3 regions of the Streptomyces sp. NPDC004647 genome follow, and region 2 is predicted to be linked to each of the others. Evidence: riboswitches for the same ligand, from Rfam matches in the RefSeq annotation. Region 2 holds a riboswitch; each other region holds the start of a gene.
What was found. A riboswitch is a leader RNA that binds a small molecule or an ion and turns the genes downstream of it on or off. The one in region 2 is predicted to bind cyclic di-AMP.
Positions count from the first base shown of each region.

Region 1: another riboswitch for cyclic di-AMP. It lies ahead of ABZW18_RS11965 (M23 family metallopeptidase); the one in region 2 lies ahead of ABZW18_RS22800 (NlpC/P60 family protein).
Region 3: another riboswitch for cyclic di-AMP. It lies ahead of ABZW18_RS16630 (transglycosylase family protein); the one in region 2 lies ahead of ABZW18_RS22800 (NlpC/P60 family protein).

Region 1 is NZ_JBEXKU010000021.1:10,068-19,603, reverse strand. It holds gene ABZW18_RS11970 (PP2C family protein-serine/threonine phosphatase) at 1-1,174, shown strand, start outside; cyclic di-AMP (ydaO/yuaA leader) riboswitch at 1,390-1,561, shown strand; gene ABZW18_RS11965 (M23 family metallopeptidase) at 1,569-2,636, shown strand; gene ABZW18_RS11960 (PrsW family glutamic-type intramembrane protease) at 2,949-4,526, opposite strand; gene trmB (tRNA (guanosine(46)-N7)-methyltransferase TrmB) at 4,604-5,341, opposite strand; gene lhgO (L-2-hydroxyglutarate oxidase) at 6,046-7,437, opposite strand; gene ABZW18_RS11945 (MFS transporter) at 7,665-9,092, opposite strand.
Region 2 is NZ_JBEXKU010000053.1:28,840-37,908, reverse strand. It holds gene bioD (dethiobiotin synthase) at 243-995, opposite strand; gene ABZW18_RS22830 (adenosylmethionine--8-amino-7-oxononanoate transaminase) at 1,108-2,412, opposite strand; gene bioB (biotin synthase BioB) at 2,405-3,631, opposite strand; gene ABZW18_RS22820 (8-amino-7-oxononanoate synthase) at 3,777-4,922, shown strand; gene ABZW18_RS22815 (ATP-binding protein) at 5,177-5,608, shown strand; gene ABZW18_RS22810 (VOC family protein) at 5,708-6,100, opposite strand; partial or broken gene ABZW18_RS22805 (C40 family peptidase) at 6,184-6,531, opposite strand; partial or broken gene ABZW18_RS22800 (NlpC/P60 family protein) at 7,003-7,125, opposite strand; cyclic di-AMP (ydaO/yuaA leader) riboswitch at 7,129-7,329, opposite strand; gene ABZW18_RS22795 (hypothetical protein) at 7,632-7,940, opposite strand; gene ABZW18_RS22790 (ATP-dependent Clp protease proteolytic subunit) at 7,947-8,582, opposite strand.
Region 3 is NZ_JBEXKU010000032.1:58,307-67,842, reverse strand. It holds gene ABZW18_RS16640 (cytochrome P450) at 1-726, shown strand, start outside; gene ABZW18_RS16635 (transglycosylase family protein) at 825-1,733, shown strand; cyclic di-AMP (ydaO/yuaA leader) riboswitch at 1,987-2,158, shown strand; gene ABZW18_RS16630 (transglycosylase family protein) at 2,163-2,837, shown strand; gene eno (phosphopyruvate hydratase) at 3,069-4,364, shown strand; gene ABZW18_RS16620 (septum formation initiator family protein) at 4,593-5,069, shown strand; gene ABZW18_RS16615 (DUF501 domain-containing protein) at 5,146-5,721, shown strand; gene ABZW18_RS16610 (Ppx/GppA phosphatase family protein) at 5,718-6,659, shown strand; gene ABZW18_RS16605 (NAD(P)/FAD-dependent oxidoreductase) at 7,002-8,387, shown strand; gene ABZW18_RS16600 (cyclopropane-fatty-acyl-phospholipid synthase family protein) at 8,698-9,536, shown strand, end outside.

The sequences.
Region 1 (9,536 bases), on a different contig from region 2:
CCGCGACCTGGCCCGCTGGCTCCCGGCCGCGCTGATCATCGGCGGTCTTGCCTTCGACCTCTCGACGCCGTCGCGCTTCACCGGCTCGCCCTTCTTCTCGGCCGCCCCGCTGGTCGCCGCCCCGTTCTTCTCGCTGCGCGCCACGGCGACCGCGGGCATCGCCGCCGGGCTCGCCGTGGTCACGCTGCACCTCGTCAACCGCGACCTGGGCGCCGTGGAGTCGGTGACCGAGCTGGTCACCGTCCTGACCGTCGCCGTGCTGGCGCTCTTCATCAACCGTGTGGTGCGCCGCAGCGGGCGGGAGCTCGCCTCGGCGCGGAGCATCGCCGAGGCCGCCCAGCGGGCCGTGCTTCCGACACCCGACGAGCGGATCGGCGGCTTCCATGTCGCCGCGCGCTACGAGGCCGCGCAGACCGACGCCCGGATCGGCGGTGACCTCTACGCGGTGCAGGACACCCCGTACGGGGTCCGCCTGATCGTCGGTGACGTCCGCGGCAAGGGCCTGGACGCCGTCGAGGCGGTGGCCGTCGTCATCGGCGCCTTCCGGGAGGCCGCGGAGCAGGAGGCGACCCTGGTGGGGGTCGCGGCCCGGCTGGAGCGGGCGCTCCAGCGCGAGAGGCAGCGGCATGAAGGCCCGGACCGGTCCGAGGGCTTCACCACGGCCGTGCTGGCCGAGGTGCCGACCATCCGGCGTACGGACACGGGAGCCGCTCTCCCGGAACCCGCTCTCCGCATCCTCAACCGAGGCCATCCCTCCCCCCTTCTGCTGTACGCCGACGGCGGCGTGTTCGTAGCCGACCCCGTCGTGCCTGCGCTGCCCCTCGGCCTGGGTGAGCTGGCCGACCAGCCGGAGCGGGTGGATGAGTTCGCCTTCCCCGAGGGCGCCACGCTGCTGCTCTTCACGGACGGGATGACCGAGGCCCGGGACGCCAACGGCGTCTTCTACGATCCGCAGGAGCGGCTGCGCGGCCGGCTGTTCTCCGGACCCGATGCCCTGCTCGACGCCCTCGTCGAGGACGTGGCCCGGCACACCGCGGGCGGGGCCGCGGATGACATGGCGCTGCTGGCGGTCAGCCGCCCGGCCGAGCGGCAGCCGATGCGGCGTAGGGCGGTGGGAATCGTGCGCGGCGCGGGCGACGGCTCGAGGTCCGGCCACCCTTCTGACGGTCCGTAACCGGTCCGCGCCACTCCGCATAACAACTGGCACACGATCAGCCGGGACGGGTTTTCCGCCGCAGGGGCAACTCGCCCGGATTAGGCATTTCGTGTCCTGGTTGGTCCCCGCGATATCCGTTAACGATCACCCGGAACAGCTTGGAATAGGCACCCCGGGTCTATTAACGTTCGATAACGCAGCGCGGTCGTCCCAGCCGCCACAAGAGGTGGCACCGTGCGCTGACGCCGAATCCCGCACGATCTGCTCCACCCGCAACACCAGTACCAAGGGAACCGGGGAACCACTACATGGGGTGAATCGGACGCCTCTTCGGAGGGGTCCGTAGGAGACCTTCCTGCTCCGAACCCGTCAGCTAACCCGGTAGGCGAAGGAAGGAAAGGAGTGCGCCCGCGTGGCGTCCAACAGCCCTGCCCCCGAGTTCCTGTACGAACCCGAGAGTCACGATGCCGGGTTCGCCGAGGAGCCCCCGGCCGGAGTCGGTGACTGGAATCCGACCGCGGAATCCGTGGCCGCGGTGCGCGGCAGGCACCGCGTCGTCAAGCAGCGCGGTGGCGGCATGGCCCGTAGCAGCGCTGTCCTCGGAGTCGGCGTCTTCGCCGCTGTCGGTGCGGGCGGCATGGCCAGCGCGCAGGAGAAGCCGCCGGTCTCGATCTCCATGCCGGACCTCGCCTCCGTGTCGGAGAAGCTCCCGGATGCCGGATCGCTGCCCGGTATCGGGTCCCTGGTCTCCGACGACTCCGGCTCCGGCTCTGACGGTGCCGGTGAGGGCGTTGTGGCCGCCCAGGCTCCGCTCTCCCAGGCCGGGCTCACGGACAGCGAGGTCACCGACGGCACCGGCGCCGGCGAGGCGCTGCGGGCCCGCATCATGAAGCAGGCCGAGCAGCAGCAGTCCGCCGCCGAGAAGGCGGAGCGCGAGGCCGAGGAGAAGGCCGCCGCCGAGAAGGCCGCCAAGGTCGCCGCCGAGAAGAAGGCGGCGGCGAAGGCAGCCGCCGAGAAGGCCGAGGCAGAGGCGGAGCGCAAGGCGAAAGCGGCGGCGGAGGCCGAGCGGCTCGCCAAGCTCGCCCGCGAATACACCGCCCCGGTCTCCTCCTACACCCTCACCTCCAGCTTCGGCCAGTCCGGTTCCATGTGGTCCAACGACCACACTGGCCAGGACCTCGCCGCCCCGACCGGCACCCCCGTCAAGGCAGTGCACGGCGGCACCATCACCGAGGCCGGATGGGCCGGTTCGTACGGCTACCGGATCGTGCTCACCCTCGAGGACGGCACGGAAGTCTGGTTCTGCCACCTCTCCTCGATGACCCAGACGTCCGGGAAGGTGGCGACGGGCGAAACCATCGGCCGCGTCGGCGCCACGGGCAATGTCACCGGCGCGCACCTCCACATGGAGGTCCGGCCGGGCGGTGGCGACCCGATCGACCCGGCTGCCTGGCTGCGCGAGCACGGTGTGAGCCTCTGAGGCATCGTCCGTAACTTCGACGCACCTCGCTCCTGGCGGGGTGCGTCGCTGTTTGCGGAGGTGCGGAGTGCGGAGGCCGAGAGCCGCGGAGGTAGAGACGCGCGGAGCGACGTCACGCCCTGCGCCTGATCCGGCTCCTGATCCGTAGAGCCAAGAGCCAAGAGCCGTGAGCCGTGAGCCGGGCGTCGAGAGTCGGGGAGAGAGTCCGGCCCCGTACCTTCGGGACTGGTCTGCCCGGTCGGCGCGGCCTTCGGGCGTATGCGGCTGCGCTTCGGAACCGGCCACCGGGGCCAGGTCTGCCTGGCTACTCGCTCAGCGGTGGTACCGGGGTGGCGCGTCGTAGGGCCAGGGGGGCGGTCCCTCCTGGGTGCCGGGGTACGAGGTGCCGCCGTACGCCGGACCGGACCCGTACTGCTGCCCGTACACCGGCTGCTGCGCTGAGCCGTTCGGCTGTCCCTGCCCGTACGGCTGCTCCGCCGGCTGTCCCTGCCCGTACGGCTGTCCCGCCGGTTGCCCGTACTGCCGCTGTCCCTGCGCCGGGCCGTACTGCTGCTGCCCCTGCGGCGACCCGTACTGCTGTCCATGCGGCGCCCACTGCGGGGGGACCGAGCGGCGCGTGGTGACCAGCGCGGCATGGGCGAGTGCAGGCTGCGCCACATCCTTGCGCTGCCACAGGTGGTGAAGCAGCTCCTGCTCGCGGGCGACGAAGTCCGGGCCCGCCGCGCCCCGGTGCGCCCGCTGCCGCAGAAAGGCCAGCGCCGTCGCGAAGGACTCGTACTCGGCGACCGCTCGGGCCGCCGCGCTCCCATGGGCGCGCCGCACCACATCGCGGGCGATCGAGCGGGCCCGCATGGAGGACAGCGCGTGCGGCTCCGGGGGGACCAGCCAGCCGGCTGCCACGTAGGCGGGCAGGTGGCTGCGTACGGTCTTCAGCTCGTTGCCGCGGGACCAGATCACCAGCCAGGTGAGCAGCGCGAAGACCGGGACCATGAACATGCCGTAGACGGCGATGAAGCCGTAGCCCCCGAGGCTGGCCGAGCCGTTCCAGACGGCGTGCAGGACCATCGCGGTGAGCAGTCCGGCGAGCGGCAGCAGAATGCGGCGGGCGCGCTGGTGCGGTGCTGCGAGAGCGGCGATGCCGAAGCCGATGCCGGTCAGCGCGGTGAAGAGCGGGTGGGCGAAAGGCGACATCACGATGCGGATGAAGAAGGTCGCGGCAGTGACCGACTGGAATCCGGAGGAGCCGAGCGCCTGGTCCTCACCGAAGGCGTTCCCGAGATAGAGGATGTTCTCGGTGAAGGCGAAGCCGGTCGCGGTGATCCCGGCTATGACGACGCCGTCGACGATGCCGTCGAAGTCGCGGCGGCGGAAGACGAAGAGCAGGAGCAGGGCCGCGCCCTTGGCGCTCTCCTCGATGACGGGCGCGATGAACGTGGCGCCCCAGGCCTCCGCCTCGGTGGCGGAGGACGTCTCGACACGGGTGGCGATCCACTGTGTGGCGAAGCCGTTGGCGATGATCGCCACGAGCGTCGCAGCGCAGGCGCCCCAGGCGAAGGCAAAGAGCAGATTCCGCCAGGGCTCGGGTTCGACGCGGTCGAGCCAGCGGAACGCGGCCAGGAGCAGCGGCACGGGCAGCACGGCCAGGCCCAGGCCGACCAGGAACCCCTCGGTACCGGTCTGTTCGCGTACCAGGGCGAGGATGACCAGGCCGGAGAGTACGAGCACCGTGATCAGGGCGCCGACGCGCACTGCCTTGCTGTGCCAGAACTGGCGGGACGGGCGGTAGCGCCAGTGTGCTCGCTCCGGTACGGCGTCGAACTGCGGCTGCGGTTCGTAGACCGGGACCGGCGGCTGCTGGCGCGGCTGCGGCGGGAGCGGGGACTGATGCACCTGTCGACCCTAACGAGGGTGTGGGGTCGGGGGCGACGCCATAAGGATGTGCGAAGAATCGCTCGGCGGGCCGTCGTTCAGCGGCGCACGAACAGCAGATCGTGCACGGAGTGCCCCTTGTCCAGGCCGGCACCCTCGAATTTGGTCAGCGGCCGGCCGGCCGGACCGTCGAACGCGGGGCGCGGTGCGTACCCGCCGTCGGGCTGGGTGTTCTCCAGCGCGCTCTCGGCGGAGAGCACCTCGAGCATCTGCTCGGCGTACGGCTCCCAGTCGGTGGCGCAGTGCACCAGCGCGCCGGGCTTCAGCCGGGTCACGGCCAGTTCGATGAACTCCCGCTGGATCAGCCGGCGCTTGTGGTGGCGCTTCTTGGGCCAGGGGTCGGGGAAGAAGACGCGGAGCCCGGCGAGCGCCTCGGGCGCGATCATCTCCCGGAGGAGGATGATCGCGTCGCCGTTCGCCACCCGTATGTTGGACAGGCCGTTCCGCTCCGCGAGACCGAGCAAGTTGCCCTGGCCGGGGGTGTGCACGTCCGCGGCGAGGATCCCGGTGCCGGGATCGGCGGCGGCCATGTGGGCGGTGGCCTCGCCCATTCCGAAGCCGATCTCCAGGACGACGGGCATCTCCGGGTCTCCGAAGAGCTCGCCGAGATCCAGGACGCGCTGCCCGTCGATGTCCAGCCCCCACTGGTGCCACAGCCTCCGCAGCGCCTCCCCCTGCCCGGCGGTCACCCGTCCCCGCCGCGGCCGGAAGCTCCGAATCCGACGCTCGTGATGCGACCCGGCGGGGTCCACGGCGGGGCCGCCGGGGAACTGCAGACTCTTGCGCTCGGCGGCGGGGCGGTCTGCGGTGGGCCGGTCGGCCTGCGGGCGATCGGCGACCGGGCGCTCGTGCTCTCCGCCGTCGGCGGGTGTGGGGGCGGGGAGTGAAGTCGATTCATACACAGTGCCTCCGATTCTACGGTCGCCCCGGCCCGGAGCGTCTCGTGCCCTCGGAGTCCGTACGGCCCGTGCCGGCTGTCTCGGGCCGCGCCCGGATACCTCCGGCGGGGGTGCGCCCGGATACCTCCGGCGGGTGCCCCGGCTATCTCTGGGCTGTGCCTGGGCTATCTCTGGGCTGTGCCCCGGCTGCCTCTGGGCTGTGCCCCGGCTGCCTCCGGGCCGCCGGTGCCGGCTCCCCCCGGGCCCTGCCCCGACTGCCTCCGGGACCTGCCCGGCTCCCTCCGGGCGGGTTGTGCCGGCTACCTCGGGACCGTGCCGGCTCCCCCGGCAAACCCGTGCCCGCCTCCAGGCCATGCCCGGCTACTCCCAGGCCCTGCCCGGCTCCCTCCGGGCCCTGCCCGGCTCCCTCCGGGCCCTGCCCGGCTGACTCCGGGCCTGTGGTGCCGGGCTCCCTCCGGGCCCTGCCCGGCTGACTCCGGGCCTGTGGTGCCTGGCTACCCCGGGACGTGCCCGGCTATCCGGGCCCGCGGCCTGGCCACCGCCGGGCCGGAGGTACCCGGCTGGCCCGGGACCCTGCCCGGCTACCTCCAGGCCGCGCCCTGAGCACCCGCTGCACCCGCTGCGCCCTGAGCCCCCAGCGCGGCCAGCGCCCGCCGCGCCACCTCGCGGCCGATCGGCAGCGATGCGGTCGCCGCGGGCGAGGGCGCGTTCAGGACGTGGACCATGCCCGGGGACTCGGCGAAGAGGAAATCGTCGACAAGCGTCCCGTCCCGTAGCACCGCCTGCGCGCGTACCCCCGCCGGCGCAGGCACGAGGTCCGCTTCGCCCACCTCCGGAAGGAGCCTGCGCACGGCATCCGTGAACGCGCGCTTGGACAAGGAACGGTGCAGCTCACCCCTGCCGTACCGCCAGTGCCGGCGGGCTATCCGCCACGCTCCCGGGTAGGCCAGCGTCTCCGCCAGCTCCGCGGGCCGTACGGTCCGCCAGCCGTATCCCTCACGGGCCAGCGCCGGAACCGCGTTGGGCCCGATGTGCACCGAGCCCTCGATGCCGCGGGTCAGATGGACGCCCAGGAACGGGAACGCCGGGTCGGGCACCGGATACACCAGCCCGCGCACCAGATCCTCGCGACCCGGCGCCAGTTCGTAGTACTCACCCCTGAACGGCACGATCCGCATGCCGGGGTCGTCGCCCGCCAGCCGCGCCACCCGGTCGCAGTGCAGCCCGGCGCAGTTCACCAGCACCCGTGCCCGCAGCACCTCGCCGTCCGCCGTGCGGACCGCGACCCCGTACGGCTCGTGCGGCTGCCCTCCGGTACGCCCCTGCCGCCCTTCCACAGGCCGGTCCGCATCCCCTTCGGTATGTCCCTCGGTGCGTCCTTCGCTACGTTCCTCGATGCGGCCTTCCGTGCGCCCCTCCATACGCCCCCCTGTACGCCGCGCGATCACCCGCACCTGCGCGCCGTACCGGATCCGGGTGCCGCCGTCCTGCGCGAGCCGGGCCAGTTGCGCCGCCACCGCCCCGAAGTCGCACACGCCCGTGGTGCCCACATGGATGGCGGCCAGCCCCCGCACATGCGGCTCCCGCTCCGCTATCTGGGCCGGGCCGAGTTCGCGCACCGGAATACCGTTCTCCCGGCCCCGCTGGACCAGTGCGTGCAGCCGGGGCAGTTCGGCCCGGTCGGTCGCGACGATCAGCTTGCCGGTCACCTCGTGCCCAATGCCGTGCTCCGCACAGAACTTCACCATCTCCGCGGCGCCCTGCACCGCGAACCGGGCCTTCAAAGAGCCCGGCCGGTAGTAGATCCCGCTGTGGATCACACCGCTGTTGCGACCTGTCTGGTGCCGCGCTGGGCCGGACTCCTTCTCCAGGACCGTGACGCGGGTACCGGGCGCGGCGCGGGTGATCGCATACGCAGCCGACAGGCCGACGATCCCGCCCCCGACCACCAGCACATCGCTGTCGTACGCCACCGCTCCACCTCCTTGCTCCGTCCGCTCCGTTCCGCTCAGCCCCATCCGGCCCGACACGGCCGGCTACGCCCCGCACGGGAGCCCGCACTCACGATGATGCCTTGGCCCACCGACAAGCGCCCGAAACCGCCCGGCGCCCGCCTTCTCCACCGGGAGTCCGCCGGAAAGGCGGGAGCGAAGGCGGGGCGCAAGGCGGGGGCGGAGGGCGGGGCGCAGGGGCAGCCGCTTCACGCCGGGGCGACCAGCAGCGGGCGCGCCCGCTCCCGCAGCTCGACGACCCGCGGCTCGTCCCCGTACGGCTCCAGCCGGTGCAGCAGATCGCGCACGTACTCCGTGGTCCGCGCGGACGATATGCGCCCGGCGACCTCCACCGCGCGCGTGCCCTGCGCGCACGCCGCGTCGAGATTCCCGGACTCCAGTTCGGCCACGGCGGAGACGACGAGGCGCAGACCGTGCGAGCGGACGAACTCCTCCGTCGGCCGGGACAGCGCCTGCTCCGTGAAACGCCGCACCTGGCGCGGCGCCTTCAGATCGCGGTAACACTCGGCGGCGTCGGCGGCGAACCGGTCCTCCGAGTAGAAGCCGAGCCAGGAGGGGTCCGCGTCGCCGTCCCGGGACCGCTCGAGCCAGCCCTCGGCCGCCTTCAGGGCCGCGCCGGCCGCGTGCGAGTCCTCGGCCTTGGCGTGGGCGCGGGCCTCGACGAGCCGGAAGAAGCTCATGGTGCGGGCCGTCGCGAGCCCCCGGTTGCGCTCCAGAGCCGCCTGCGCGAGATCGACTCCCTCGTCGGCGAAGCCCCGGTACGTGGCCTGAAGGCTCATGGAGGCGAGGACGTAGCCGCCGAGCGGGACATCGGCCGCGGCGCGGGCAAGGCGCAGGGCCTGGATGTAGTAGCGCTGCGCGGCCTCCTGCTGGCCCGTGTCGAACGCCATCCACCCCGCGAGCCGGGTGAGTTCGGCGGTCGCGCCGAAGAGCGAGCGGCCGACCTCGTCGCTGTACGAGCCGAGCAGCAGTGGCGCGGCGTCAACCCGCAGGCACTCCGGCACCATCGACGAACGCCAGTCCCCACCGCCGTACTTGGAGTCCCAGCGGCGCGCGTCCTCGGCCGCCTCGCGCAGCTTCGTCACATCGCTGTGGCCCACCCGGACCGTTCCGTCCGCGCCGCTCGCCTCGGCCTCCTTGGCGTCGCGCGCGGCCTCGCTGTCGGCCGGAGTGATCAGCCAGCGGGAGGCCGGCGTCGCGTAGGCGCTGACCGAGAACGAACCGGCCAGGCTCTGCCAGATGCCGCCGCCCGCCCGGCGGCCCGCCAGGTCCAGCCGGTAGAGCTCGGTCGCCGACCGGACGGCGGCGCCCACGTCGCGCGGGAACGCCAGACCGACCTCGGGCGCCGGATCGGCGTCCGCCAGACCGATCTCGTGCAGCGGCACGGGCCGGCCCAGCTTGCTGCCGATCGCCGCGGCGATGAGATGGGGCGCGGCTCCCTGCGGCACCATTCCCTTGGACACCCACCGGGCGACCGAGGTCTTGTCGTAGCGCAGGGTCAATCCGCGCTGCGCGCCGAGGTCGTTGACTCTCCGCGCCAGCCCCGCATTGCTGATCCCCGCGAGGGCGAGAACGGTGCCGAGCTTCTCGTTCGGCCCGCGTTGCTCCCTGGACATGCGCCACCCCTCGACACACCGACGGCCGCCCCGGCATAGGCACGGGGCATTCGTAAACCCAGCGTAGTTCGCCGCATCCCTACCGTTAAGGGGCGGTGTTCCGGATGGCGAGATTGTTGTCCGTACCGGAGTGCGCACAGGAGATGCGTGCTCCTGGCGCGTGTGGCCGTGCGCCCGGCCGTGCGCTCTGTCCTGGCCATCCGGGGGAGCGCTTCCATGGGCAGTGCGTGGGTCGGCCCGCTGCAATGGATTCAGTGGGCTGGGGGATACCGCCACCTCAATTCCCCGCGGGTGGTGGAACGGTCCGGGGGGTGGTTGCCGCCTCCCGGACCGCGCCGTTCCGACTTCCGGACTGCACCGGTCTGCGGCGAAACGCCCGTGCTCGCACCCCCGCGGCAGTTTGGCTGAATGGCGCCTGTCGAGCGGGAGTTTGGGCGGCCCTCC
Region 2 (9,069 bases):
CCGGGACGGCAGCCCGCTCGATCGCGTCGACCTCGGTGTCGGGATGGCAGCCGGTGTTCGACCGGTTGCGCTCACCGGCGGGTAGGCAGGCCGTACGAACGCGTGTGGCTCGGTATCGGACCAGCCGACGGATCTCTCCCCGCCGCAGCCGTCGGACGAGCCCTCGGACCCCCCGCAGCGGCGCTGACCCGCACTGACGGCGATACATGAGGCCCTGTTCCAGGCGCGCGTGCGCGCGGGCGTCAGCGTACGGCCGTGCCTCCGCCGCCCGGCCGATGGCCGGACCGCATCCGCGCCGCGAAGGCATCCGGGTCCCAGCTGCCGCCCAGCGCGGGCACGAGCCAACTCCCCGCCCCCGCACGGAAGTCCGCGGGCCTCAGCGACCCCGCGCCCTGCGGAATCGCACCGAGCAGCGGCGCGCCCGCCGCCTCCGGCAGGTCGGCGAGGTTGCAGCGCGCCGCGAGGTCCGGATCGTACGGCCAGCTGCCCACGACCACCCCCGCGCACTCCAGTCCGCGGCCCCGCAACGCCTCCGCCGTCAGTGCCGTCGAGTTGAGCGTGCCCAACCCGGCCGGTGCGACGATCAGCACCGGCGCGCCCAGCAGCCCCGCCGCGTCCGCCAGCGTGCCGCCGTCGTCGTCGAAGCGGACGAGCAGCCCGCCCGCCCCCTCGACCAGCACCAGGTCGTGTTCGGCAGCCAGTTTCCCGGCCGCCTCGGCCACATCCTGCGGCTTCACCGGGGCGAGACCGGCCCTCCGGGCGGCGGTCGCGGGGGCCAACGGCTCGGGGAAGCGGGCGAGTTCGACCGCCGTTACGGGTCCGGCGAGGCGAGCCACCTCAGCCGCATCGCCCGGCTCGTCCGCGTTCACACCCGTCTGCGCGGGCTTCAGCACGGCCACCGACCGCCCCTCGCGCAGAGCGGCGGCGGCCATCGCTGCGGTGGCCACGGTTTTTCCGATCTCCGTGCCCGTGCCCGTGACGACGATGACCGCCATGACTCCCCTACCTCTCTCGATTCCTGTGCCCACCGGCACAAACCGCGATCACACCGACGACCGTGCGGGAGCCCGACCCGGCCGGGGGCCCGGCCCGGTCACGGCCGGGCGCTCAGCCCGCCGACGCGGCCGCGCACACCGCCGCGCAGATCCTTGCCAGGTCGTCGTCACCCGTGATGTACGGCGGCATGGTGTAGATGAGGTCGCGGAACGGGCGCAGCCACACCCCTTCGCGCACCGTCGCCCGGCTCGCCGCCGCCATGTCCACCTCGTGGTCGAGCTGTACGACGCCGATCGCTCCCAGCACCCGTACGTCCCGGACCCCCGGCAGACCTTTCGCCTCGGCCAGTCCTGCCCGCAGCCCGGCCTCGATCCGCTTCACCTCCTGCGCCCAGTCGTACGAGAGCAGCAGGCCGATCGAGGCCTCCGCGACCGCAGCGGCGAGCGGATTGGCCATGAACGTCGGACCGTGGGCGAGCACCGGGACCTCGCCGCCGCTGATGCCCTCGGCCACCGTCGATGTGCACAAGGTGGCCGCCATCGTCAGATAGCCGCCGGTCAGGGCCTTGCCGACACACATCACATCGGGGGAGATCCCCGCGTGTCCGGCCGCGAACAGTGCGCCCGTACGCCCGAATCCGGTGGCGATCTCATCCAGCACCAGCAGCACGCCGTACTCGTCGCAGATCTCGCGCAGCAGCCGCAGGCAGCCGGGGGAGTGGAAGCGCATACCGCCCGCGCCCTGCACCACCGGCTCGACGATCACGGCAGCCAGCTCGTCGGCGTGGCGCGCGACCAGCTCCCGCAGCTGCGCCTCGTACGCCTCGTCCCGCTCGGCGTCGAAGCCGGCAGGCGGGGCGTCCGCGAAGATCTGCCGCGGCAGCACGCCCGACCACAGGTGGTGCATGCCGCCATCCGGGTCGCACACCGACATCGGCTGCCAGGTATCACCGTGGTAGCCACCGCGCCAGGTGAGCAGCCGCTGCTTGGCCGGTTTGCCCACCGACCGCCAGTACTGCAGGCACATCTTCACCGCGACCTCGACCGACACCGAACCGGAGTCGGCCAGGAAGACGTGCCGCAGCGGCTCCGGGGTGATCTCCACCAGCCGGGCGGCAAGCCGTACCGCGGGCTCGTGGGTGAGCCCGCCGAACATCACATGGCTCATCCGCTCCAGCTGGGAGCGGGCGGCCTCGTTGAGCACCGGGTGGTTGTAGCCGTGGATCGCGGACCACCACGAGGACATTCCGTCGATGAGCTCGGCATGCCCTTCGGCCGGCTCGGCGAGCCGCAGCCGGACCCCGGCTGCGGACTCCACTACGAGCGGCTCCTGCCGGCCGGGCATCGGACCGTACGGATGCCAGACGTGCTGCCGGTCCAGGGCCAGCAGCTCGCCGGTGGTCAGCGGCTTACGCATTGGGCGCGAGGTCGGTGCCCGCGCCGCGGCGGCGGACCGCGACCAGGTCCCTACGGGCGTCGCCCGCCGGTGCCGCCGCGGGCACGGCCGGCGCCTCGGGGATGCCCGTGGTCTCGGTGACGCCCGGGGCCTCGGCCGTGCCGCCGTCGCCGCACGGCGCGCAGCCGCCCCCGCCGTGCGAGCCGCAGCCCGCTCCCGCCGCGGCCAGGGCCTCCGCGCGGTGTTCGGGCAGCGTCGTGGTGCCGGCGCCCTCCACCTCGAAGCCCGCGTCGGCGATCATGTCCAGGTCGGCCTTGCCCTCCTGGCCCTCGCTGGTCAGGTAGTCACCGAGGAAGATCGAGTTGGCCAGGTGCAGGGCGAGCGGCTGGAGCGACCGCAGATGCACCTCGCGCCCGCCCGCCAGACGTACCTCCACGTCCGGGCAGACGAACCGCACCATCGCCAGGATGCGCAGCGCCCGCTGGGGGGTGAGGTTCCACTCCTTCCCCAGCGGAGTCCCCTCGAAGGGGATGAGGAAGTTGACCGGCACCGAGTCGGGGTCCAGGTCGCGCAGCGCGTAGACCACGTCCACCAGGTCCTCGTCCGACTCGCCCATGCCCGCGATCAGTCCGGAGCACGCCGACAGTCCCGCGACCTGCGCCTGCCGCACGGTCGACACCCGGTCGGAGTAGTCGTGCGTGGTGCAGATGTCCCCGTACGTCTCCTCGGAGGTGTTCAGGTTGTGGTTGTACGCGTCCGCGCCCGCCGCACGCAGCCGCTCGGCCTGTCCGTCCGCGAGCAGCCCGAGGCACGCGCACACCTCGACGCCCTCGTTCTGCTCCTTGATGGCCTCGATCGTCTGCGAGACCCGGTCCACGTCCCGGTCGGTCGGTCCGCGCCCGCTGGCCACCAGGCAGACGCGCTTGGCGCCCCCGGCGACTCCCGCGCCCGCCGCCGCGGCGGCCTCGTCGGGCTTCAGCCAGGTGTACTTGAGGATCTCGGCCTTGGAACCCAGCCGCTGGGAGCAGTACGAGCAGTCCTCGGGGCACAGCCCGGACTTCAGATTGACCAGATAGTTGAGCTTCACCCGGCGCCCGAACCACTGGCGGCGCACCTTGCCGGCCGCTGCCACCACATCCAGCAGTTCGTCGTCCTGGGTGGCCAGCACGGCGAGAGCCTCTTCCCGGGTGGGCAGCTCGCGTCGCAGCCCCTTGTCCACCAGCGTCTTCAGCAGGTCCATGGCCCAGATCCTCGCCTACGGCACCGTCCTCGGCCAAGGAGAGATCGCACAACAGAGCCCGATCGAGGTGTGTGTATTGCCACACCCTGACCGTGGCGCCCCGCCGCTACGGTTTGGGCAGACCCGACAGACGCAAGGACGGCCGATGCCCCACGACCCGTTCGACTGGATCGACGAGCAGGCGCGGACGCGCCGCCGCGCAGGGCTCGTACGCAAGCTGCGGCCGCGCCCCGCCGACTCCCCGCTCCTCGACCTGGCGAGCAACGACTACCTGGGTCTGTCCCGGCACCCGGAGGTCACCGGCGCCGCGGCCGAGGCGGCGCGCCGCTGGGGCGCGGGCGCCACGGGCTCCCGACTGGTCACCGGCAGCACCGAGCTGCACGCCGAGCTCGAGACAGAGCTCGCCCGCTTCTGCGGTTTCGAGGCGGCTCTGGTGCTGTCCTCCGGCTACGCCGCCAACCTCGCCGCCGTCACTGCGCTGAGCGACCGCGGCACACTCGTCGTCTCCGACGCGGGCAACCACGCCTCGCTCATCGACGGCTGCCGGCTCTCCCGCGCCGAGACGGCCGTGGTGCCGCACAGGGACCCGGAGGCCGTCCGCAAATCACTGGACGGCCACGACGGCCGGGCGCTCGCCGTCACCGACTCGGTGTTCTCCGTCGACGGCGACGCCGCCCCGCTGCCGGGACTCGCCGCCGCCTGCCGGGCGTACGGTGCGGGCCTGCTCGTCGACGACGCGCACGGCCTGGGTGTCCTCGGCGACGGCGGACGCGGCGCCCTGCACGCGGCCGGACTCGCGGGATCCGCCGGCACGGTCGCCACCGTGACCCTGTCCAAGTCGCTCGGCAGCCAGGGCGGAGCCGTTCTCGGCCCGGCCCGGGTGATCGAGCACCTGGTGAACACCGCCCGGACGTTCATCTTCGACACCGGGCTGGCCCCGGCCGCGGTGGGCGCGGCCCTCGCGAGCCTGCGGCTGCTGGCCCGGGAACCGGAGCGCGCGGCGCGCGCCCGTACGGTCGCCGCCGCGCTCCACCGACAGCTGACGGCGGCGGGGCTCGCCGCAGTCCGGCCGGACGCCTCCGTGGTCTCCGTACGGGCCCCTGCCCCGGAGGCGGCACTGCGCTGGGCCGCCGACTGCCGCGCCGCCGGACTGGTGGTGGGCTGCTTCCGCCCGCCGTCCGTACCCGACGGCATCTCACGGCTGCGCCTGACGGCACGTGCTGACCTGACGGACCAGCAGATCGCCGAAGCAGTGGGCGTGATCGTCGCGACCGCCCCCACTGCTGCCTGACGCCTCGCCCGCGGGCGACGAACGCTCCGGCCGCGCACTGCCCGCTCGTCGTTCACCGCAACGAACCGGTCAAATACGCTTTTCCGTGGCAGAGTTCACCGCTTCGAGCGACGATTCCTGCGCATCTCGGTGGATCGTCCCCGGTCCGGACAGCGCGAGTGGCACTCTGGCGCCCAACGCTGTCCGAAGCCGACTCCGACCTCACTCCACAGCGTCTCGGGGCACGGCCTCGGCGGGAAAGGGACACCGCCGCCATGGCAGACCACCAGGAAGCATCCGTCACCCTGCTGAGCGCCCCGGCCTCGGTCACCACCGCCCGAAGATACGTCTCGGACGTCCTTGCAGAATGGGGCCTTCCGGCAGGTGCGGAGAGAGCCGATGCCGTACTGCTCATCGTCTCCGAGCTGGCCACGAATGCCGTCCTGCACACCTTCGGCCAGTCGCCCACGTTCACGGTGGACCTCCAGCTCGACCGGGACGAGCAGCTGCGCATCGGGGTCACCGACAGCCACCCGCGCCGACCGCAGCGGCTGCCCGCGGCGGTGCAGCAGGACAACGGCCGCGGCATGGTCATCATCCGCTGGCTGACCGCCGAGTCCGGCGGCAGACTCTCCGTCACGCCCACTGCGGAGGGCGGGAAAACCGTCTGGATCGCCCTGCCGTGGAAGGTGGCCGACTGCTCCTGACAGCTTTCTGTCCCCGCGTCAGGGGCACCGCTCTCGTACGGCCGAAGCCGCCGCGCAACCGGTCCGCGGGTCACCGCGCCGCCACTGCCGGGCCGCGGCTCAGGCCGTGAGACCCCGCTCGGCGGCGCTGCGCTCGACACAGAACTCGTTGCCCTCCGGGTCGGCCATGACCACCCAGCCGAGGCCGTCGTCCGTACGGTGGTCGGCCACGACCTCGGCGCCGAGCCCGGCCAGCCGCCCGACTTCGGCGTCCCGGGTGTCGGTCGGCGGCTGGATGTCGAGATGGATCCGGTTCTTCACGGTCTTGTCCTCGGGAACCCGAAGGAACAGCAGGCCGGGCACTCCGGACTGCCCCGACTCGAGCAGCACCGCGTCGTCGCCCGGATCGGAGTCCTCCAGCAGCCAGCCCGTGAGCGCCGACCAGAACTGGGCCTGGGCGTAGGGATCACGAGCGTCGAAGGTGATGTGCCGGACCGGGTTCGGGAAGGGCATGCGACTCCTCGCGGCTGCGGTAGGTGATCCCTGATCGCACTCAACCTAGCCGCGGCGACGGACAGTCGGAGTCTCTTCCCGGCTCAACTCACCCGGCCGTAAGTGACGTTGCTGGTCCAGAGCTTCTCCAGGCGCACCACCGCACCGGGTTTGGGGGAGTGCCAGATCATGTCATTGCCGGCGTAGATGCCGACGTGGTGGATGTAGCCGCCGCCCGAGCCGAAGAAGACCAGGTCGCCGGGCTGACGCTGGGAAGCGGGGATGTGCCGGGTGTTGTTGTACTGCGCGGCCGCCGTGCGCGGCAGTTGCTTGCCCGCGCGCTTGAAGGAGTACTGGGTGAGCCCTGAGCAGTCGAACCGGTTCGGGCCTTCGGCACCCATCTGGTACGGGGACCCCTCCTTCGAGGCGGCCACCCGGAGAGCCGTGCTCCCGGTCGCCGCCGCAGTCGCTCCCTTGGGAGACTTGGGCGACTTGGGAGCTGGGGGGCGCTTCGCCGGCTTGCCCTTGGACGGGCGGGAGCTCGGCGTCGTCACCCTGCCCTTGCCCTCGGCCTCGTCCTTGTCCTTGGGGGCTGCGGGGCGCTGTTTCGGCGGCCTGGCCTGCGGCGGTTCGGCATCCGGCTTCGACGGCTCGGCCCGGGGCGGCCCGGTGCCGGGCGACGGCTCCAGGACCGGGAGTCTCTGGGGACCGGACGAATCGGGACCGGTTGCCGGTGGTGGGTTGCCAGGGGCCGGGCTCTCGTTCTCCGGTGACAGAACGTCAGGCGTTGGGTCCCGGTGGCCGGGTTCCAGGACCGGCCCTCCCATCGGCTGGGTGTCAGGCGACAGCACCTGCTCGCCGAAAGCGTCGAAATCCGGTGGCGCCGAGGTGAATTGGGATGATTCATGCCCTGGGGGCGGCGGCGCCGCCAGGGCTTCCGTCGCGGCACCAGGAGCCAGCAGGCTCCCACCGAAAGCGGCCAGAGTGAGCGCCGAAGCGGTGCCGGCCCGACAGAACAGAGACGGGACGTGTCCATTCGCAGCCATGTGCGACCCTTCGTCAGCCGCCTGTGAGGGATGGCCTGTCGGGTTCGGGCTGGCGAAGATGCCCGGCCGCCGCAGCGGCTTCACCCCGAGGGGCGACCGGAGTTCCCGGTCGGCCCCGAACTGATCGGGTCCTCCACTCCTGCCGAAAGCACTCCGTGTCGACCAGACATCCGGCGCGGCGGCAGGATTCGGCGTCCGCCCGGACCGCCCCGCCGAGGTGGCGGGGGCTTGTCGTCCACGGATAGTCCCCACGCCCATGGCAGATTCCGTGCATAACGCGCACTATGTGATGTTCATCACATATGCGTCATTAGGGTTAGAAGTACATGCTGTGATCGGTTTGTCCGACATCATGCAAGCGCCCCCACCAGCGGCGGATGCCCCTACCCCGCGCAGCACCGATGCGATCTCCGCGCAAGTCGATCAACCCTTGCCGCCTGCTCCCCGGTCCATCTATCGAGGGAGTCCGTTCGGCTGCACCGGCCGCCGGACGAGGTGACGCTTCATCAACCCGACGGCTCGGGCGGGACGGTGACCCGCGCGCCCCGCCGCTCACCGTCGAGCACCCGCAACGCTCGCGCCAGGGTGGCGGCATGTACCTGGCTCTCGCCGCGCTCGTGCATGAGCGCCAGCGCGTCCCGGAGCGCCGCGGCCCTGCTCACCAAGGCCTGGGCTGCGCGGAAGCCCCCGTAGGTGTCGGAGGTCCGGGCCGGATTGATCCGCCCCAGCAGGTCGAGCACCTCCAGGTATCGGTCCACCAGGTCGCTCTCGGCTCGGGTGAGTGCGGGCAGCGGGGGAAGTTCGGGCGGCAGCACGGTGAATCACCCCGCGCCGAACAGCGAACTCGCCTGCTTGCGGCTCTGCACGATCCTGTCCGCGAGCCCGTACGCGACCGCCTCCTCGGCCTGGAAGATCTTGTCGCGCTCGATGTCGGCGCCGATCCGTACGGGGGCCTGGCCGGTGTGCCGGGCGAGCATCTCCTCCAGCACGTCGCGCATGCGCAGCAGTTCCTTGGCCTGGATGTCCAGATCCGACGTCTGCCCCTGGATCGGCTCCGAGAAGGAGGGCTGGTGGATGAGCACCCGGGAGCCCGGCAGCATCAGCCGCTTGCCCGGGGCGCCCGCGGCGAGGAGCACCGCGGCGGACGAGGCGGCCTGGCCGAGGCAGATCGTCTCGATGTCGCAGGTGACGAACTGCATCGTGTCGTAGATCGCCGTCATCGCGGTCGTCGAGCCGCCGGGGGAGTTGATGTAGAGCGAGATGTCCCGGTCCGGAGCGGCGTGCTCGAGATGCATGAACTGCGCCATCACGTCGTTTGCCGAGGTGTCGTCGATCCGGGTGCCGAGAAAGACGATGCGTTCCTCGAGGAGCTTGGAGTACGGGTCCATCGTGCGGGTCCCGGAGCTGGTGCGCTCCGTGAACTCCGGCAGGAGATAGCGGACTGTCGGTCGGTCCATCACTGCGCCTCTCGTCTGCACTCCGATGAGGGAGGCCTCCGGTAAAAAATGTACAGGACGTACATCCTGTTCGGTGGGGATGCTGCCCTGCCGATCGAGAGGGGTCAACAGATCAATCGAGAGGGTCAACAGATCAGAGGCACTTTTGGGCCGATTCGTGAGGCTCAGGCCTCGCGATTTCTCACAGCGCGAACGGCGGCTCCGGTGCATCCGCGGTGATGCGCGGATCTTCAACGCTTGGCCGGGCGCAGGCCCGCTGGGTGACGTTGGCGTTCGTGTGTCCGCGCCGCCCGCGACGTCCGGCTCGCCGCCGTTCCCAGGAACTGCCCGCGCCGGAGCCTGCGTTGGCCGCGGTTCGTTGACTGCGGTCCAGCCGGAGAGATGCCAAATTGCGGCAGCAGACCGGACAAGGTGACTGGCGGTGTCCCTCCGTGGTGCGCCGAGAGGGTGGGCGGAGTGCCCTTGCGCTCCACATGCCACGGTGACT
Region 3 (9,536 bases), on a different contig from region 2:
GGTGGCGCGCCGCGCGGGGGAGTGGCCCGTTCGGTGAAGAAAATGCGCAACTACCTCGCCGAGCTGATCCACCGCAAGCGCGCGGACCTCGGCGACGACCTGATCTCAGGGCTGATCCGCGCGAGCGACCACGGCGAGCATCTGACCGAGGGTGAGGCCGCCGCGATGGCCTTCATCCTGCTGTTCGCCGGCTTCGAGACGACCGTCAACCTCATCGGCAACGGGACGTACGCGCTGCTGCGCAACCCGGGCCAGCGGACGCGACTGCACAAAGCCCTCGAGGAGGGCGATACCACCCTTCTCGCCACCGGAGTCGAGGAACTGCTGCGCTACGACGGCCCGGTGGAGATCGCCACCTGGCGGTTCGCCACCGAGCCCATCGACCTCGGCGGCCGGCGCATCGCCACCGGCGACCCCGTACTGGTCGTACTCGCGGCCGCCGACCGCGACCCCGAACGCTTCGCGGACCCCGACCTTCTGGACCTGTCCCGGCGCGACAACCAGCACCTCGGTTACGGCCACGGCATCCACTACTGCGTCGGCGCGCCGCTGGCCCGGCTGGAGGCGCGGACCGCGATCGGTACGCTGCTGCGCCGGCTGCCCGATCTGCGACTCGCGGCGGAACCTACCGATTTGCGATGGCGTGGGGGGCTCATCATGCGTGGATTGCGCACCCTTCCGGTGGAGTTCACCCCTGTCAGAACTGAGACAGTGTCAACTATGTGACCTTCGCGTGATCTCCACTACATCTTCTTGTGATGGACGCAAGCCGCGGTTACTTTCAAGCCTCAGCTCACACGCACCTTCGCTCGAAAGGCAACCGCATGCGCTCCGGGAACGGTCGACACCGCCGCCCCCGCCAGGCTCCGGCCATCTTCGTCACCGCGGGGGTGACCGGCGCGGGCATCGCCATTCCGCTGCTCGGGGCAGGAGGTGCCCAGGCCGCCGACACCGGCACCTGGGACCGGGTCGCTCAGTGCGAGAGCGGCGGCATGTGGAGCGCCGACAGCGGTAACGGCTACTACGGCGGGCTGCAGTTCACCCAGGAGACCTGGGAGGACTACGGCGGCCGGGACTACGCGCCGCGCGCCGACCTGGCCAGCCGCTCCCAGCAGATCTCCGTGGCCGAAAAGGTGCTCGCCGAGGAGGGCCCCGAGGCGTGGCCGAGCTGTGCGACGAATGCCGGGCTCAAGGAGGGCGGCGAGGCTCCGGACGTGGACCCGGGCAGCACCCTGCTGCCGGGAGCGGTGGAGACCCTTCTGCCGGACGCTCCGGAGTCCCCGGAGTCCTCGGAGAGCTCGTCGTCCGCCGACGGGGCGACGGGCACGGAGACGTCCGGGCCGGACGAGCCGGACAGGGCGGACGGGGAGAGCGGAACGGACCGTACGGAGCCGAGCGCGTCCCCCACGCAGAAGTCCCCGGAGTCCGGCTCCTCGGACACGCCGGACGCGTCCCCCGGCCCGGGCAGTGGCAAGCACCGCGGTCAGCCCTCGGAGGACGAGCGTGAGGGCAGCGCGCACGCCTCCCGTGGCGCCGACCCGAGCCGTGGCGAGCAGTCCGAGGACGAGGACTACACCGTACGGCCGGGTGACAGCCTGTCGGCCATCGCCGACGAGTACGGCCTGCCCGGCGGTTGGTCCACGCTCTACGACGCCAACGACGACGTCGTCGGCGGCGACCCCGACCTGATCCGCCCCGGTCAGGACCTCGATCTGAGCGCCCCCACAGGGTAGTTCGGCCCTGTGTGCCCCGGATTGGGGTGACTGAGAGAAGCGTCTCACCGGCTGTCGCCCGAGTCCTGGAACCGGATTCCCCTGTAGCCGCACTCACCTGCGGAGACAAGAGGTGAAGCGGCGGCAGCGAGGCCGCAGTTGCCGGTTTCCCGTCTTTGAACCGGCGGGACCGATGTGCTTAACGTCGAACCGCTCGCCATTGCGGGCACCGCCGACCATCACGCCGAATCCTGCCGGTGGCCGGAGGGACATCGACGCGCAAGCGCCGTAGGCAGGAGCGGGGGACCCAAGGTAAGTGCCGGACAAGTCTGTTGAGATGTGGCAGGCGGACCGGCTAGGGGTGAAGCCGAGTGCGTCACGCACGCGGCCGGGCACTCACAGCCCGAACCCGACAGCTCACCTCGTAGGCGTCGGTGAGGAGATCCATCCATGCTGCTTTCCGGCAACAAGGGCAAGCACCGCGGCCCGTCCAAAACCGTCCGCATCGTCACCATGGCAGGTCTTGCCGGTACGGCCGTCGCCGTACCGCTGATGGGCGCCACGTCCGCCTCCGCCGCCTCGGTCGACACCTGGGAGAAGGTCGCCCAGTGCGAGTCCGGCGGCAACTGGTCCATCAACACCGGCAACGGCTACTACGGCGGCCTGCAGTTCTCGCAGTCCAGCTGGTCCGCCGCCGGCGGCACCCAGTACGCTCCGCGCGCCGATCAGGCCGGCAAGGAGCAGCAGATCGCCACCGCGGAGAAGCTGCTCGACCAGCAGGGCCCGGGCGCCTGGGCCTGCGCCGGTGAGGGCGGTCTGACCGCCGGCGGCCCGGACGCCGGTGTGAACCCGGACGGCTCCGGCTCCTCCGCGAGCCAGGCCGACCGCGGCGGCGAGAGCCACGCGGACCGCGGTGACCGCCAGGGCGAGGCGCCGAAGGCCGCCGCGCCCAAGGCCGTCAAGAAGGGCGACGGCGAGTACAAGGTCAAGTCCGGCGACACCCTCGCCAAGATCGCCAAGGCTGAGAAGGTCAAGGGCGGCTGGCAGAAGATCCAGGACCTGAACCAGGACATCGTGGATGAAGCCGACCTGATCTACCCGGGCCAGCGGCTCCACCTGAGCTGATCCCGCCACGCGGCGCAGCCGCCTCATGACAGACGACCCCGGACGGGCGCGCCGTCCCCCGACGCGCCCGTCCGGGGTTCTGTCGTTCGCCGGGGCCCGCGTTCACCAGGCCTTCCTCCACCTTTTTTGTCTCGGCGGGTGGGCGCGGGGCAGGCCGATGCGCGCATGGCGGTTAGGCTCATGGCGCAGTGCCACAGAGACACTGCGTTCCATGCGTCACACCAGAAGGAGATGCTCGTGCCGTCCATCGACGTCGTCGTAGCCCGGGAAATCCTCGATTCGCGAGGCAACCCCACGGTCGAGGTCGAGGTCGGCCTCGACGACGGCAGCACCGGCCGTGCTGCGGTCCCCTCCGGTGCCTCCACCGGTGCGTTCGAGGCTCTCGAGCTCCGCGACGGTGACAAGAGCCGCTACGGCGGCAAGGGTGTGGAGAAGGCCGTGCTCGCGGTGATCGAGCAGATCGGCCCGGAGCTCGTCGGCTACGACGCCACCGAGCAGCGGCTGATCGACCAGGCGATGTTCGACCTGGACGCCACCCCGGACAAGTCCTCGCTCGGCGCCAACGCCATCCTCGGGGTCTCGCTCGCCGTCGCGCACGCCGCTTCCGAAGCCTCCGACCTGCCGCTTTTCCGCTACCTCGGCGGTCCGAACGCGCACCTGCTGCCGGTCCCGATGATGAACATCCTGAACGGCGGCTCGCACGCCGACTCCAATGTGGACATCCAGGAGTTCATGATCGCTCCCGTGGGTGCGGAGTCCTTCTCCGAGGCCCTGCGCTGGGGCGCCGAGATCTACCACACGCTCAAGGGCGTGCTGAAGGAGCGGGGCCTGTCCACCGGCCTCGGCGACGAGGGCGGCTTCGCCCCGAACCTCGACTCCAACCGTGAGGCGCTCGACCTCATCCTCGAGGCGATCAAGAAGGCGGGCTACACCCCCGGCCAGGACATCGCACTCGCGCTCGACGTCGCCGCCAGCGAGTTCCACAAGGACGGCTCGTACGAGTTCGAGGGCAAGTCCCGCAGCGCCGCCGAGATGACCGCGTACTACGCCGAGCTGGTCGAGGCGTACCCGCTGGTCTCCATCGAGGACCCGCTGAACGAGGAGGACTGGGACGGCTGGAAGACCCTCACCGACGAGCTCGGTGACAAGGTCCAGATCGTCGGCGACGACCTGTTCGTCACCAACCCGGAGCGGCTGGCCCGCGGCATCGACAACGACACCGCGAACGCGCTGCTGGTCAAGGTCAACCAGATCGGTTCGCTGACCGAGACCCTCGACGCCGTCGAGCTCGCCCAGCGCAGCGGCTTCAAGTGCATGATGTCCCACCGCTCCGGCGAGACCGAGGACGTCACCATCGCCGACCTGGCCGTCGCCACCAACTGCGGCCAGATCAAGACCGGCGCCCCGGCCCGCTCCGAGCGCGTCGCCAAGTACAACCAGCTGCTGCGCATCGAGGAGATCCTCGACGACGCGGCGGTGTACGCGGGCCGCAGCGCGTTCCCGCGGTTCCGTTCCGCGAACCGGTAGTCATCAGCCGGCCGTCGGCGGCAGGCGCTTGAAGGCCGGCCCGCCGGTCGGCCGGACCGTCATCCGTACGTCCCCGCGCCCGGTCCCGTACCGTGGCGCGGGGACGGCTTCGCTTCGCGGCACTCATGGCCGGTGCTCCGGTCCGGTGCTCCGTTCCGGTGCTCGGGGCCGGCGCTCGGGGTGAGCGAAGGCGGAGCGAAGCGGAGCGCGCAGGGACAGGGAGGCGACGTGGCCGGAGACCGGGAGCGGTTTTCCACCGCGACCAGGCTCAAGGCGCTCGGCGAGCAGGCGGCCGCCCGGGTCTACAGGGCCAGTGCCCGGGCCAGGCCCCAGCGGCGCAGCCGGCTCACCGGCCGCGCCGCGCTACTCGCGCTCGTCGTCTGCTCACTCGTCGTGGCTCTCGCCTATCCCATGCGGCAGTGGGTCTCGCAGCGTTCGGAGATCGCCGAACAGCGGCGGCAGGCCGAGCAGGCGCGCAGGGCGGTGGAGAAGCTGCGCGACCAGAAGGCCCGCTGGCAGGACCCGGCGTACGTGGAGCAGCAGGCCCGCGAGCATCTGCACTACATCCGCCCCGGCGAGACCGGCTACACCGTGGTCGACGGCAGTGGCGATGACGGCCGTCACACCAAGGACCAGGGCGCCGCCGACCGCCCTTGGTACAGCAACCTGTGGGACGGCGTCGACCACGCCGACGCGCAACGCTGAGCCCGACCCCGTCCCATGGAACCGATCCGAACCGATCCGAACTGATCCGCACCGACCGAAGAGAATCTGCGCAGGTATGGAAACGCCCCCGCCCCAGACCGGACACACCCCGCCCACCGACGCCGATGTCGAGGCGATCGGCGAGCAGCTCGGCCGCGTACCGCGCGGACTGCGGGCCGTCGCGCACCGCTGCCCCTGCGGCCTGCCCGATGTGGTCGAGACCGAGCCGCGGCTCGAGGACGGCACGCCTTTCCCGACGCTGTACTACCTGACCTGCCCGCGCGCCGCCTCCGCGATCGGCACGCTGGAGGCCGACGGCGTGATGAAGGAGATGTCGGCACGGCTCGCCGAGGATCCGGAGCTCGCCGCCGCGTACCGGGCCGCGCACGAGGACTACATCACCCGCCGCGACGCGATCGAGGTGCTCCAGGGCTTTCCCAGCGCGGGCGGTATGCCGGACCGGGTGAAGTGCCTGCACGTCCTGGTCGGCCACTCGCTGGCCGCGGGCCCGGGGGTCAATCCCCTCGGCGACGAGGCCATCGCGCTGCTGCCGGAGTGGTGGCGCAAGGGTCCGTGCGTTCCGCCCGGCGGCCAGGGTTCGGCCTCGGCCTCTGCATCGGCCCCCGCTCCCGCTCCGGAGGGCGACGTATGACCCGGGTCGCAGCGATCGACTGCGGTACGAACTCCATCCGGCTCCTCGTCGCGGACCTCGACCCGGAGTCCGGGGATCTGAAGGAGCTCGACCGGCGGATGACGATCGTCCGGCTCGGCGAGGGCGTCGACCGTACGGGGCGGCTCGCGCCCGAGGCGCTGGAGCGGACCTTCGCCGCCTGCCGTGAGTACGCGGAGGTGATCAGTGAGCTGGGAGCGCACGGGCTCCGTTTCGTGGCGACCTCCGCCTCCCGCGATGCGGAGAACCGCGAGGAGTTCGTCCGCGGTGTCGTGGACATCCTGGGAGTCCGGCCCGAGGTGATCACCGGCAGCCAGGAGGCGGAGTTCTCCTTCACCGGCGCCACCAAGGAGCTGGCCGGCCGCGACCACCTGGAGAAGCCGTATCTCGTCGTGGACATCGGCGGCGGCTCCACCGAGTTCGTCGTCGGGGACGACCGGGTACGCGCCGCGCGTTCGGTCGACATCGGCTGTGTGCGGATGACCGAGCGGCACCTGCTGCGGGACGGGCGGATCACCGACCCCCCGACACTGGGCCAGATCACCGCCATAGAGGCCGATATCGCCGCCGCTCTGGACCTCGCGGCGGAGACGGTCCCGCTGGCGGAGGCGCGCACGCTCGTCGGACTGGCCGGCTCGGTCACCACCGTCGCCGCCATCGCACTGGGCCTCGAGCGCTACGACCCGTCGGCGATCCACCACTCGAGGGTCTCCCTGGAGCAGGTCCGGGAGATCACCGGAAACCTGCTGTCCTCGACGCACGCGGAGCGCGCCGCGATCCCCGTGATGCACCCCGGCCGGGTCGATGTGATCGCAGCCGGAGCGCTGGTACTGCTCTCGATCATGGAGCGGACCGGAGCCCGCGAGGTCGTCGTCAGCGAGCACGACATCCTCGACGGCATCGCCTGGAGCCTGGTCTGAGCCGCCCGCCGAAGAAACTTCGTGAAACTCTTCACATGAAAAAGTGGCACGGTGACGGCCTCTGGGGGCTGTAGGGCCCGGATAGGCGGCCCGACCGCCCGGCCGAGGGGCGGCGAAGGCCGTTTCGGCCGTGTTGCGCCGGTACTCACAGCCCCGGTGGTCCAGCAGTGCGGGCGCCCGCAAGGCCAGTTCAGGGCGGTGATCAACGCCCGCCCCTACACGGTGGTTCCCCCTCGGCGCTATGGCCTCGGTCACGGCGGCGGCGGAGTGTAGCAGAAGGGGCGGAAGTGCTTGTGAAGGGGCTCACGAGCACCCCCCATGGGGGTGCTGGATACTCGAATCATGAGCACCACGGAGCGTCCCAGGATCCTCGTAGTAGGCGGTGGGTACGTAGGCCTGTACGCAGCCAGGCGCATTCTGAAGAAGATGCGCTACGGCGAGGCGACCGTTACCGTCGTCGACCCGCGCTCGTACATGACCTACCAGCCCTTCCTTCCCGAAGCTGCTGCCGGCAGCATCTCTCCTCGTCACGTCGTTGTCCCCCTGCGACGCGTGCTCCCCAAGGCGGAGGTCCTCACCGGCCGGGTCTCCACCATCGACCAGGACCGCAAGGTGGCCACGATCGCCCCGCTCGTCGGCGAGGCGTACGAACTGCCCTTCGACTACCTGGTCGTGGCCCTCGGCGCGGTCTCCCGCACCTTCCCGATCCCCGGCCTGGCCGAACAGGGCATCGGTATGAAGGGCGTGGAGGAGGCCATCGGCCTGCGCAACCACGTACTGGAGCAGCTGGACAAGGCCGACTCGACGACCGATGAGAACGTCCGCCGCAAGGCCCTGAGCTTCGTCTTCGTGGGCGGCGGCTTCGCCGGTGCGGAGACCATCGGCGAGGTCGAGGACATGGCCCGCGACGCCGCGAAGTACTACCCGAACGTCAAGCGCGAGGACATGCGCTTCGTGCTCGTCGACGCCGCGGACAAGATCCTCCCGGAGGTCGGCCCCGAGCTCGGCACCTGGGGCCTGGAGCACCTCCAGAAGCGCGGCATCGAGGTCTACCTCAACACTTCGATGGACTCCTGCATCGACGGCCATGTGGTGCTCAAGAACGGCCTCGAGGTCGACTCCAACACGATCGTGTGGACCGCGGGCGTCAAGCCCAACCCGGCGCTGGCCCGGTTCGGCCTGCCGCTCGGCCCGCGCGGTCACGTCGACGCGGAGCCCACCCTCCAGGTCAAGGGGACCGACTACATCTGGGCCGCGGGCGACAACGCCCAGGTGCCGGACCTCGCCGCGGGCGAGGGCAAGTGGTGCGCGCCGAACGCCCAGCACGCGCTGCGCCAGGCCAGGGTCCTCGGCGACAACGTGATCTCCGGTATGCGTGACTTCCCGCAGCACGAGTACAAGCACGCCAACAAGGGTGCGGTCGCCGGTCTCGGTCTGCACAAGGGCGTCGCGATGGTCGTCGTCGGCAAGGTCAAGATCAAGCTCCGCGGCCGCCTCGCCTGGTACATGCACCGTGGCTACCACGGGCTGGCCGTGCCCACCTGGAACCGTAAGATCCGGGTCTTCGCGGACTGGGCGCTGGCGATGTTCCTCAAGCGCGAGGTCGTCTCGCTCGGCGCGATGGAGAACCCCCGCGAGGAGTTCTACGAGGCCGCCCGCCCGGTCTCGGCCGCCACGACGCAGCCCGCCGACCGGGCCGGCAAGTCGGAGGAGGCCAAGGCCTCCTGACACCCGGCCCGTACGGGGCCGAACACGCAGTCCGAAAGGGCGTCCGCCATCCGTGGTGCGGGCGCCCTTTCGGGTGTTTTACGGGCCCGGCCGAAGGGCCCTGCCCGGCCGCGTTACCCCGGCCGGCGTGAGCTGCACCGGCGCGAAGCGGTCACTCCGGCGCCGGAAGGGGTTGTGGCGGCCCGTTTCGGCGTATGGATAGATGGTGCTTTTTGCCGTTCTCTTACGTGACAACAGGACTGCGACCTGAGTTTGTTGGGTTTACGTAAGGGACGGACCCCGTCGATCCGTCGTCACGGAGGTGTAGGACATGGCCGACGCCGCGCCGCGGCTCACCGCACTCGCAGAGGAACTGCTGGGATATCCCGTACCCGTGCGTATCCGCGCCTGGGACGGCAGCGAAGCAGGTCCCCCGGGCGCCCCCACCCTCGTCGTACGTCACCGCCGCGCGCTGCGCCGTCTGCTCTGGCGGCCCGGTGAGCTGGGGCTCGTCCGGGCCTGGGTGGCCGGCGAGATCGAGATCGCCGACAGCGACCTGTACGAGGTGCTCGCCCGGCTCGCCGGACTGCTCTGGGAGCGCACTCCCGGCAGCGGCGAAGAGGACAGCACCGGCAGCCGTATCGCCGCGCTGCGCGACCCCCGGCTGCGCGCCGCCGCCCTGGAGCTGATCGCCCTCGCCGGCCCCGGCCTGCCGCCTGCCCCGCCCCGCGAGGAGGCGCGCCGGCGCCGCGGCGTACTGCACAGCCCGCGCCGCGACAGAGCCGCCATCAGCCACCACTACGACGTCGGAAACGACTTCTACGAGCTGGTGCTGGGCCCCTCCATGGTCTACTCCTGCGCCTACTGGGACGAGGGCGCCACCCTGGAGGACGCCCAGCACGCCAAGCTCGACCTCATCTGCCGCAAGCTCGCGTTGAAGCCGGGCGACCGGCTGCTGGACGTCGGCTGCGGCTGGGGCTCGATGGTGATGCACGCGGCCCGCGAGTACGGCGTGCAAGCCGTCGGCGTGACGCTCTCCACCGAGCAGGCCGCCTACGCCCGCAAGCGGATCGCCGACGCGGGTCTGACCGACCGGATCGAGGTCCGCGTCCAGGACTACCGCGCCGTCGCCGACGGCCCGTACGACGCGATCTCCTCGATCGGCATGGC